3 regions of the Desulfovibrio intestinalis genome follow, and region 1 is predicted to be linked to each of the others. Evidence: predicted binding sites of a transcription regulator. Region 1 holds the regulator's gene; each other region holds the start of a gene.
What was found. The regulator sigma-54, encoded in region 1, starts transcription at its own class of promoters, with help from an activator protein. The targets are predictions, from matches to a motif close to CTGGCACGGNNNNTGCTT.

Region 2: nifH (nitrogenase iron protein) is a predicted target of sigma-54. The motif match lies at 1,328-1,345, and genes of this name have one in related genera.
Region 3: HNQ38_RS11780 (VgrG-related protein) is a predicted target of sigma-54. The motif match lies at 995-1,012, and genes of this name have one in related genera.

Annotation. Positions count from the first base shown of each region.
Region 1 covers NZ_JACHGO010000005.1:98,924-101,196, forward strand. Annotated here, with positions in the region: gene hpf (ribosome hibernation-promoting factor, HPF/YfiA family) at 1-155, opposite strand, end outside; gene rpoN (RNA polymerase factor sigma-54) at 310-1,734, opposite strand; gene pyrG (CTP synthase) at 1,983-2,273, opposite strand, start outside.
Region 2 covers NZ_JACHGO010000001.1:37,493-39,765, reverse strand. Annotated here, with positions in the region: gene HNQ38_RS00160 (glutamine amidotransferase) at 1-92, opposite strand, end outside; gene HNQ38_RS00155 (Fe-only nitrogenase accessory AnfO family protein) at 125-826, opposite strand; gene nifH (nitrogenase iron protein) at 1,420-2,247, shown strand.
Region 3 covers NZ_JACHGO010000007.1:133,225-135,497, reverse strand. Annotated here, with positions in the region: gene HNQ38_RS11785 (hypothetical protein) at 1-597, shown strand, start outside; gene HNQ38_RS11780 (VgrG-related protein) at 1,197-2,273, shown strand, end outside.

The DNA of each region.
Region 1 (2,273 bases):
CAACGGTGGCGGAATTTGTCCACAGTCAACACAACACTTACTTCAAGACCGGAAGATTTGCCAAAAAACCGCCCCAGCTTTTCAATGCGGCGGCGGGCATATTTCTTAAGGTGGTCGGAGGCTTCAAAGTTTTTGAAGGCGAAAGAGATGTTCATATAATCCTCCTTATTATGGCAGTTCTCCATGCGGAGAACCAGGAACCCGCCCTTGAGGGACGGTGAAAATCCGGCAAAAGGCCCGGTTTTTCGCAATTTTTGTCTTTCCTTCGTGGGCAGTCTGATTCAGCTTCTGCCACAGGCGATCAAAAAACTAAAAATGTTCCTTTCGTCTGGAAGAGGACGGAATATCAAGAGCGGTGCGGTACTTTGCCACAGTACGCCGTGCGATGTTGACCTTGAGGTGGTCCTTCAGCATTTCGCCAATGCGTTCATCGCTCAGGGGAGACTTGGTGTCTTCATCGGCGATGAATTTTTTTATAAGCGCCTTGACACTTTCGGAACCCACCTGACTTCCGTCATCCAGCTCCAAACCGCTATTGAAGAAAAATTTCAGCTCAAAAATACCGTGGGGCGTGGCCACATATTTGTTGGTCGTAATTCTGCTGACAGTCGACTCATGCATACTGATGTCGTCTGCAATGTCCTTGAGGATGAGAGGAGCAAGGCGCGATACACCAACTTCAAAAAAAGCTTGCTGATGCCTGACAATGCTTTCCATTACCTTGTACAGAGTGCGTTGGCGCTGATAAAGACTCTTGATGAGCCAGCTGGCCGAGCGCATCTTTTCCGTACAGTATTCCTTTTCTTTGTCTGAGGCTCCCTTCATGTCCATTTGGTTCATGTTGGAAAGCTGCAGTTGTGGCAAGCCATCTTCGTTGAGCAGTATGACAAATTCGTCACCCATCTTGTACACAAAGACGTCTGGGCTGACGTAGGTTGGCTCTCCGCCTCCAAAGCTGGCCCCTGGAAGGGGGTCAAGACTTTGAATAATATCCAGATACTCCTTGAGTTCCTCCATATCCAGTTTGAATTTACGCAGCAACGGCTTATAGCGCTTGCCTTCAAGGTCTTCCAGGTGAGAGCGTATCAGTTCAAGCAGTATGGGATCGCGGTCGTATTTCAGGCTTTTTATTTGCACCAGCAGGCATTCACGCGCGTCACGCGCTGCAACGCCCACGGGATCAAACAGCTGCACTTTTTCAAGCACTGTCAAAACGTCAGAAGGGTCCGACTCGGTCATCTGTGCAATTTCATCTATGCTGGCGTGCAGATAGCCTGCGGAAGAAAGATTGCCAATAATGACTTCGCCAATATCTTTTTGCGCGTCAGAGAGCGAAGAAAGGCGCAGTTGCCAAAGCAGGTGCCCTTCAAGGGTCGGTTTGGCTGAGTAGCGCGCCTCTAGAGGAGAAATGTCTTCAGCAACTTCAAATTCACGAGGCTGCACAAGGCGGGGAGTGCTGGCGAATTCGCCAAGATAGTCTTCCCAGTCGGCGTCCTTGGCCAAATCCTGGTCGTATACTTCTTCAGTGGCCTTTTCCCGTCGGTCTTCAGCTGGTTCAGCTGAGCCGTCATCGCCCTGGGATTCTTCCAGAAATGGGTTGTCCAGCATTTCTTGCTGCACAGTCTCCAGAAGCTCCATGCGCGAGAGCTGGAGCAGCTTGATGGCTTGCTGCAATTGCGGGGTCATCACCAGCTGCTGAGCCAGTTTGAGTTGCTGTCGAAGTTCCAGTGCCATGAGCCAGTTCCGCCTTGAATGTCCTCAGGAAAGTTTTTTATTTACAAGTAGTGTGCCATAGTGGCAAAAATTATGCAATAGCCAGAGGTTGCGAGAGCAAAAACATGGTTTGAAGTGCCTTGAAACAAGCTTTGCCCCATTGTTTTCAGGGTGTTGGCTTCACGGATGCCAATCGGGGCAAAAAATGAAAAAGGGAGGTTGGCCCTCCCTTTTTCATTTTCTATGAGATGTCTTTAAACCCTCAGGCGTTAAACCTTGGCGTGTTTTTTAGCAGCACCAATAAATTCGCGGAAGAGGGGGTGGGCATCCATAGGCCTGGATTTGAATTCGGGGTGGAACTGACAACCAAGGAACCACGGATGGTCAGGCAGTTCAACAATTTCCACCAGCGTTCCATCCGGTGAAGTGCCGCTAAAAACCATGCCCTTTTCTGCCAGAGCTTCTTTGAATTCATTGTTGAATTCATAGCGATGACGGTGACGTTCTTCCACCAGTTCTTTCTTGTATGCATCCAGAGCCTTAGAATTGGGCAAAACCTT
Region 2 (2,273 bases), on a different contig from region 1:
TAGGTTACGTCATACCCGGCTTCTTTCAGAGGTTGCTCAAAAACGCCCAGGTGTTCAAAAGCCACATGCCGCACGGCGACGCAGTGTTTCATATTTCCCTCGCAGGCTGTAATTTACATCCTCCTTATCCACAAGAACAGCCCCCCGCGTCAAACCATTTTTGCCCAGTGAGCGTGGCGTGATCACGCCCTTCCGGATGGTTTATTGTAAGCAGGGTGAGGCCAGACTCCAGAATTTCCTTTCTGGCCTCAAGCCCTGTCAGCAGCGCAAAGCTATCCAGCCAGCGTGGCGGATGATCGCACCGTACCTGTAACTGGATAAATGGCTTTTTTTCAAAGAATACCAGGATAGCTTCCCGTGAGGTGAACAAGGGGTCAGCCTCTTTGGCCTCCACCATATCGAGGAAAAACCGACCTGGCGCTATCTCGCGTGGCGTGCTGGCAGCAGGGCGCGACGAAGGAGCGGCAGGACTGCGCAAGGCATTCAGAACGCTGCCGCGCACAGCCTCAAGAGCCAGGGCGTCAAATCGGTCCATAATGCAGATATTGAAGCCCATAGCGTCCAGCATGCCATACAAAGCTCCATTGTCGTCCGTGCCTAGCAGTATGCGGCAAGCTCCCAGAGTTTGGACCAGATTGTCGATCTTTTCGCGCAAAACACCAAGGCTTTCCAGACCGGACAGGACAAAAGCTATTTCGCTCTCTGGCTGCCACCCCTCCTCGCTCCTGGCGTAAACTGACACAACACTGGCAGTGGGAGGAGCTGCAAGTTCTCCGGCTCCGTTCATGAACACCGCAATCCTGCCTCCATCGAGCAACGTTGTCATAACGCCTCCTGCTTTTTGCCTGTAGATTCATGAGGCAAAGCGATTTTTCCGCCCTTGGCGGATACTGCCCCGGCCATACTACATTGTTTGACAGACAGGTTTGCAAAAAGCGTGCGCTTTCAAACCAGCACCGGAAAAAATCGCTTTTGGCCTGACATTCTTGCCATAAAACAGTTTTTTTATCCTCCGCCTTCTCTGTTTACCAATCAATCACGCGAAATGTGTACCTTGGGTGCACAAATACTCAGGGGCACTTGTTGGACCCTACAGATGATCCATAAAAAATATATTTGTATTTTAGCATATTATAAAAACTATCTAATTACGAAATGACGCTTTTATGTAAAATAGTGATATTCTAACATACTAGAATTTATAAATTTTCATGAAAAATGTACACCTATGTACAAACTTTTAGGATATGTACGCATCAGTGCAGCCAGTTACAGATATTTTCACAAAAAAATATTTAAATTCAATTAGTTAAATAAAACAACATATCTGGCACACCCGATGCAACTACGGTCCTGAACAACGGCAGGGCCGAATCTGGCCCCTGCCCCAAACAGCCGGAATCCGGCAGGAGAAAGCTTATGCCTCGCAAGATCGCTATCTACGGTAAGGGCGGCATCGGCAAGTCCACCACCACCCAGAACACCGCAGCCGCTATGGCCCATTTTCACGACAAAAAAATCTTCATCCACGGCTGCGATCCCAAGGCCGACTCCACCCGACTCATTCTTGGCGGCAAGCCGCAGGAAACGCTTATGGACACCCTGCGAGCCCTGGGCGCCGAAAAGGTCACCCTGGACAAGGTTGTGAAGAAGGGCTTCAAGGACATCCTTTGCGTGGAATCCGGCGGCCCCGAACCCGGCGTTGGCTGTGCGGGACGCGGCGTTATCACGGCAATTGACCTTATGGAAAACCAGGGGGCCTACACGGACGATCTGGATTTCGTGTTCTTCGACGTTCTGGGTGACGTTGTCTGCGGTGGCTTCGCCATGCCCATCCGCGACGGCAAGGCTCAGGAGGTCTATATCGTGGCTTCAGGCGAAATGATGGCCATCTACGCCGCCAACAACATCTGCAAGGGGCTTCTCAAGTATGCCAAGCAGAGCGGCGTGCGCCTTGGCGGCATCATCTGCAACAGCAGAAACGTGGACAAGGAACAGGAGTTTCTTGAAGAGTTCACCGCATCTATCGGCACGCAGATGATCCATTTCGTCCCCCGCGACAACATTGTACAGAAGGCGGAATTCAACAAGAAAACCGTCACGGAATTCGACGACACTACTAACCAGGCTCAAGAATACAGCATGCTGGGCGAAAAAATCATCAACAATAAAAACTTTGTCATCCCGCAGCCCCTGACTATGGACCAGCTTGAAGCAATGGTCGTGAAGTACGGCATCACCGACTAGCTCCAGAGCAATTTTCGAATGAAATG
Region 3 (2,273 bases), on a different contig from region 1:
GCTGCTGACGCCGTTGTGCAGGGGCAAAAAGCCCAGGTGGCTGACAAAGCGAAAAAAGGCACGCCCACTACTGATAAAAACCTGAAGTTCAAGCAAGCCTCTTCTGCCAAAACCGTATCTGTAAAAAAACAGAAGAACGGACTTCATGCCCGCGAATGGAGTTTCAGCGAGGGCAGCAGCCGCGATGCCTGGCAAAATCAGGGTATGCCTACCGATAATTTGCAGGGGCGCGCCGTGGGCAGCCCGGTACCGAAGGATATCGCTCCCGACAAGGCTGTAAACACATCCAAGGGCATAGACAGCGCCCTCAGTCAGGCTGAAAAAAGCCGCAAAAAATTACCCCTCGCTTTGAGTGTGGACGATGAAAGTTCCTCCTGGCGTGAAACCGGAACCAGCGAGCTCTCGCCCGATGAAAATCTGAATATGGAAAGCCGTCATGTGGTGCGGGCCTACGCTGACACGGCTGTAAGCGAGGACCTGAATATAGGTCTCGGGCCGGAACTCATACTCAGAAACGAACAGCGCGAGCGTCCTTCCAACAATAAGCAGCCTGATTCCGTCCTGGGCATGGGCATGCAATTCAAATTGGATTTTTAAAAGAACTGCTTCAATATGCATGGCAAGGGCGGCACGCTGCAACGCAACGTGGATTGTGCCGGAATTATTTCCCGGCAGATCGGCAACGTTGAAGTATGAAGTATTTCATCGTTAATCTGCTCAAGATATTTGGGTTTGAGGACAAGGGGAGCGGCCCTTTTCGCTCTGTCTGGTACGGAAAGTACACGGCAGGATGAAAAGGGCCGCTTGGCGTATCAATCAAAAATGACCATAGAAAAGGCTTGCTGGCTGTCGGGACAAGCCGTTTTGATAGGGGAGTAGCCGTCCCTCTGCATGCGTCGGTATTCTGGCGCAAATTCTCATTAAGCCGCCATTCTTCAGCCGGACTTGCCATGTGTGTGGGCACAACTCTTTGCAATGTCATGTCTTTGAAGGCTTGGCACCGTACTTGCTTTTCTTCTTGCGCGGCGACAGCTCGGCTGGTTGAAGCGGTTTCTGTTTGAAATCCTTTGGCAGCTGAATACAAAGACGCCCACACAAAGCCGAGAGTGGCACTCTATGTGCTGGTAGCGGCAGCGTGAGAGTTTTGAAGCTTTGAAAATGCATGTTTTCAAAGCTAAATGCTCCAGGAGGAATACATGGCGCTTTCAAATTTTCTTATCCGTCCACCCACTGAAGCCCAGCAGAATCAATCTGTAGGCCAGCGCCGCGCTGCGTCCGCGACTGCACCGGGCGGATCCAGCTTTGCTGCGGTAATGCAGGGTCAGGCACGTCAGGCAGAAGATGCCGCGCAGCCGCAGCAGGTTGCGCAAAATCAGGGGGCACAAGCGCCCGCTGCGGCAGGCATGCCCGTCAACTTTACCAGTGGGCAGATGCCAGCGCGCAATATGGTGCTGGCCGGGCGCAGCCCCAGCGACCTTATGCGAACTCAGGTTTTCAACAAGGCCCAGACTGACCTGCGCCAAACGCAGGCTATCGAAGGGCTGATGCAAAGCGTGAGCGGCGGCGGCTCCACCTTGGACTTGGCCCGCAGCATGGGCACGGCCCGGCAGCTGCGTTCAATGACAAGCGCCATTGGCGATAAAATGGGCGGCCTCAGTGTTTCTGATTTTATCCATTCCCGCACGCAGGGGCAAAGCAAGCCGCGTCAGGCTCGCAGCAAAGCCAGCGCAGAAGAAATGGAAATGGGCAAGCTTTCAGCCCAGTTTGAATCTGGCCGGGACGGCGTTGCCGCTGTGGGGTATGACCGCAACGGCGGCACTTCCTATGGCAAATATCAGGTTTCGTCGCGCGCGGGCAGCCTTGGGGATTTTCTCGATTTTCTGGACAACGAAGCCCCGGATATTTCCAAACGGCTGCGTGCGTCCGGGCCGGGGAACACGGGCAGCCGCAAGGGCGCCATGCCCGATACGTGGCGGGCCATTGCCAGTGAGCAGCCCGAGCGCTTTGAAGACCTGCAGGAAGCCTATGTGCGTGAAAGCCATTATAAACCCGCTGTGGAGGCCATAGCGCAGCGCACCTCCCTTGACGCGGACAAACTCTCCACCGCTGTGCGCGAAGTTATCTGGAGCACGGCGGTGCAGCACGGGCCCACTGGAGCGGCGCGCATTTTCGCCCGTGCAGATGGCATGAGCGGCAGCCCCAATGATCCCGGCTATGAACGTAAGCTTATCACCAATGTGTACAAGGTGCGCTCCGGCCAGTTCGGCTCGTCA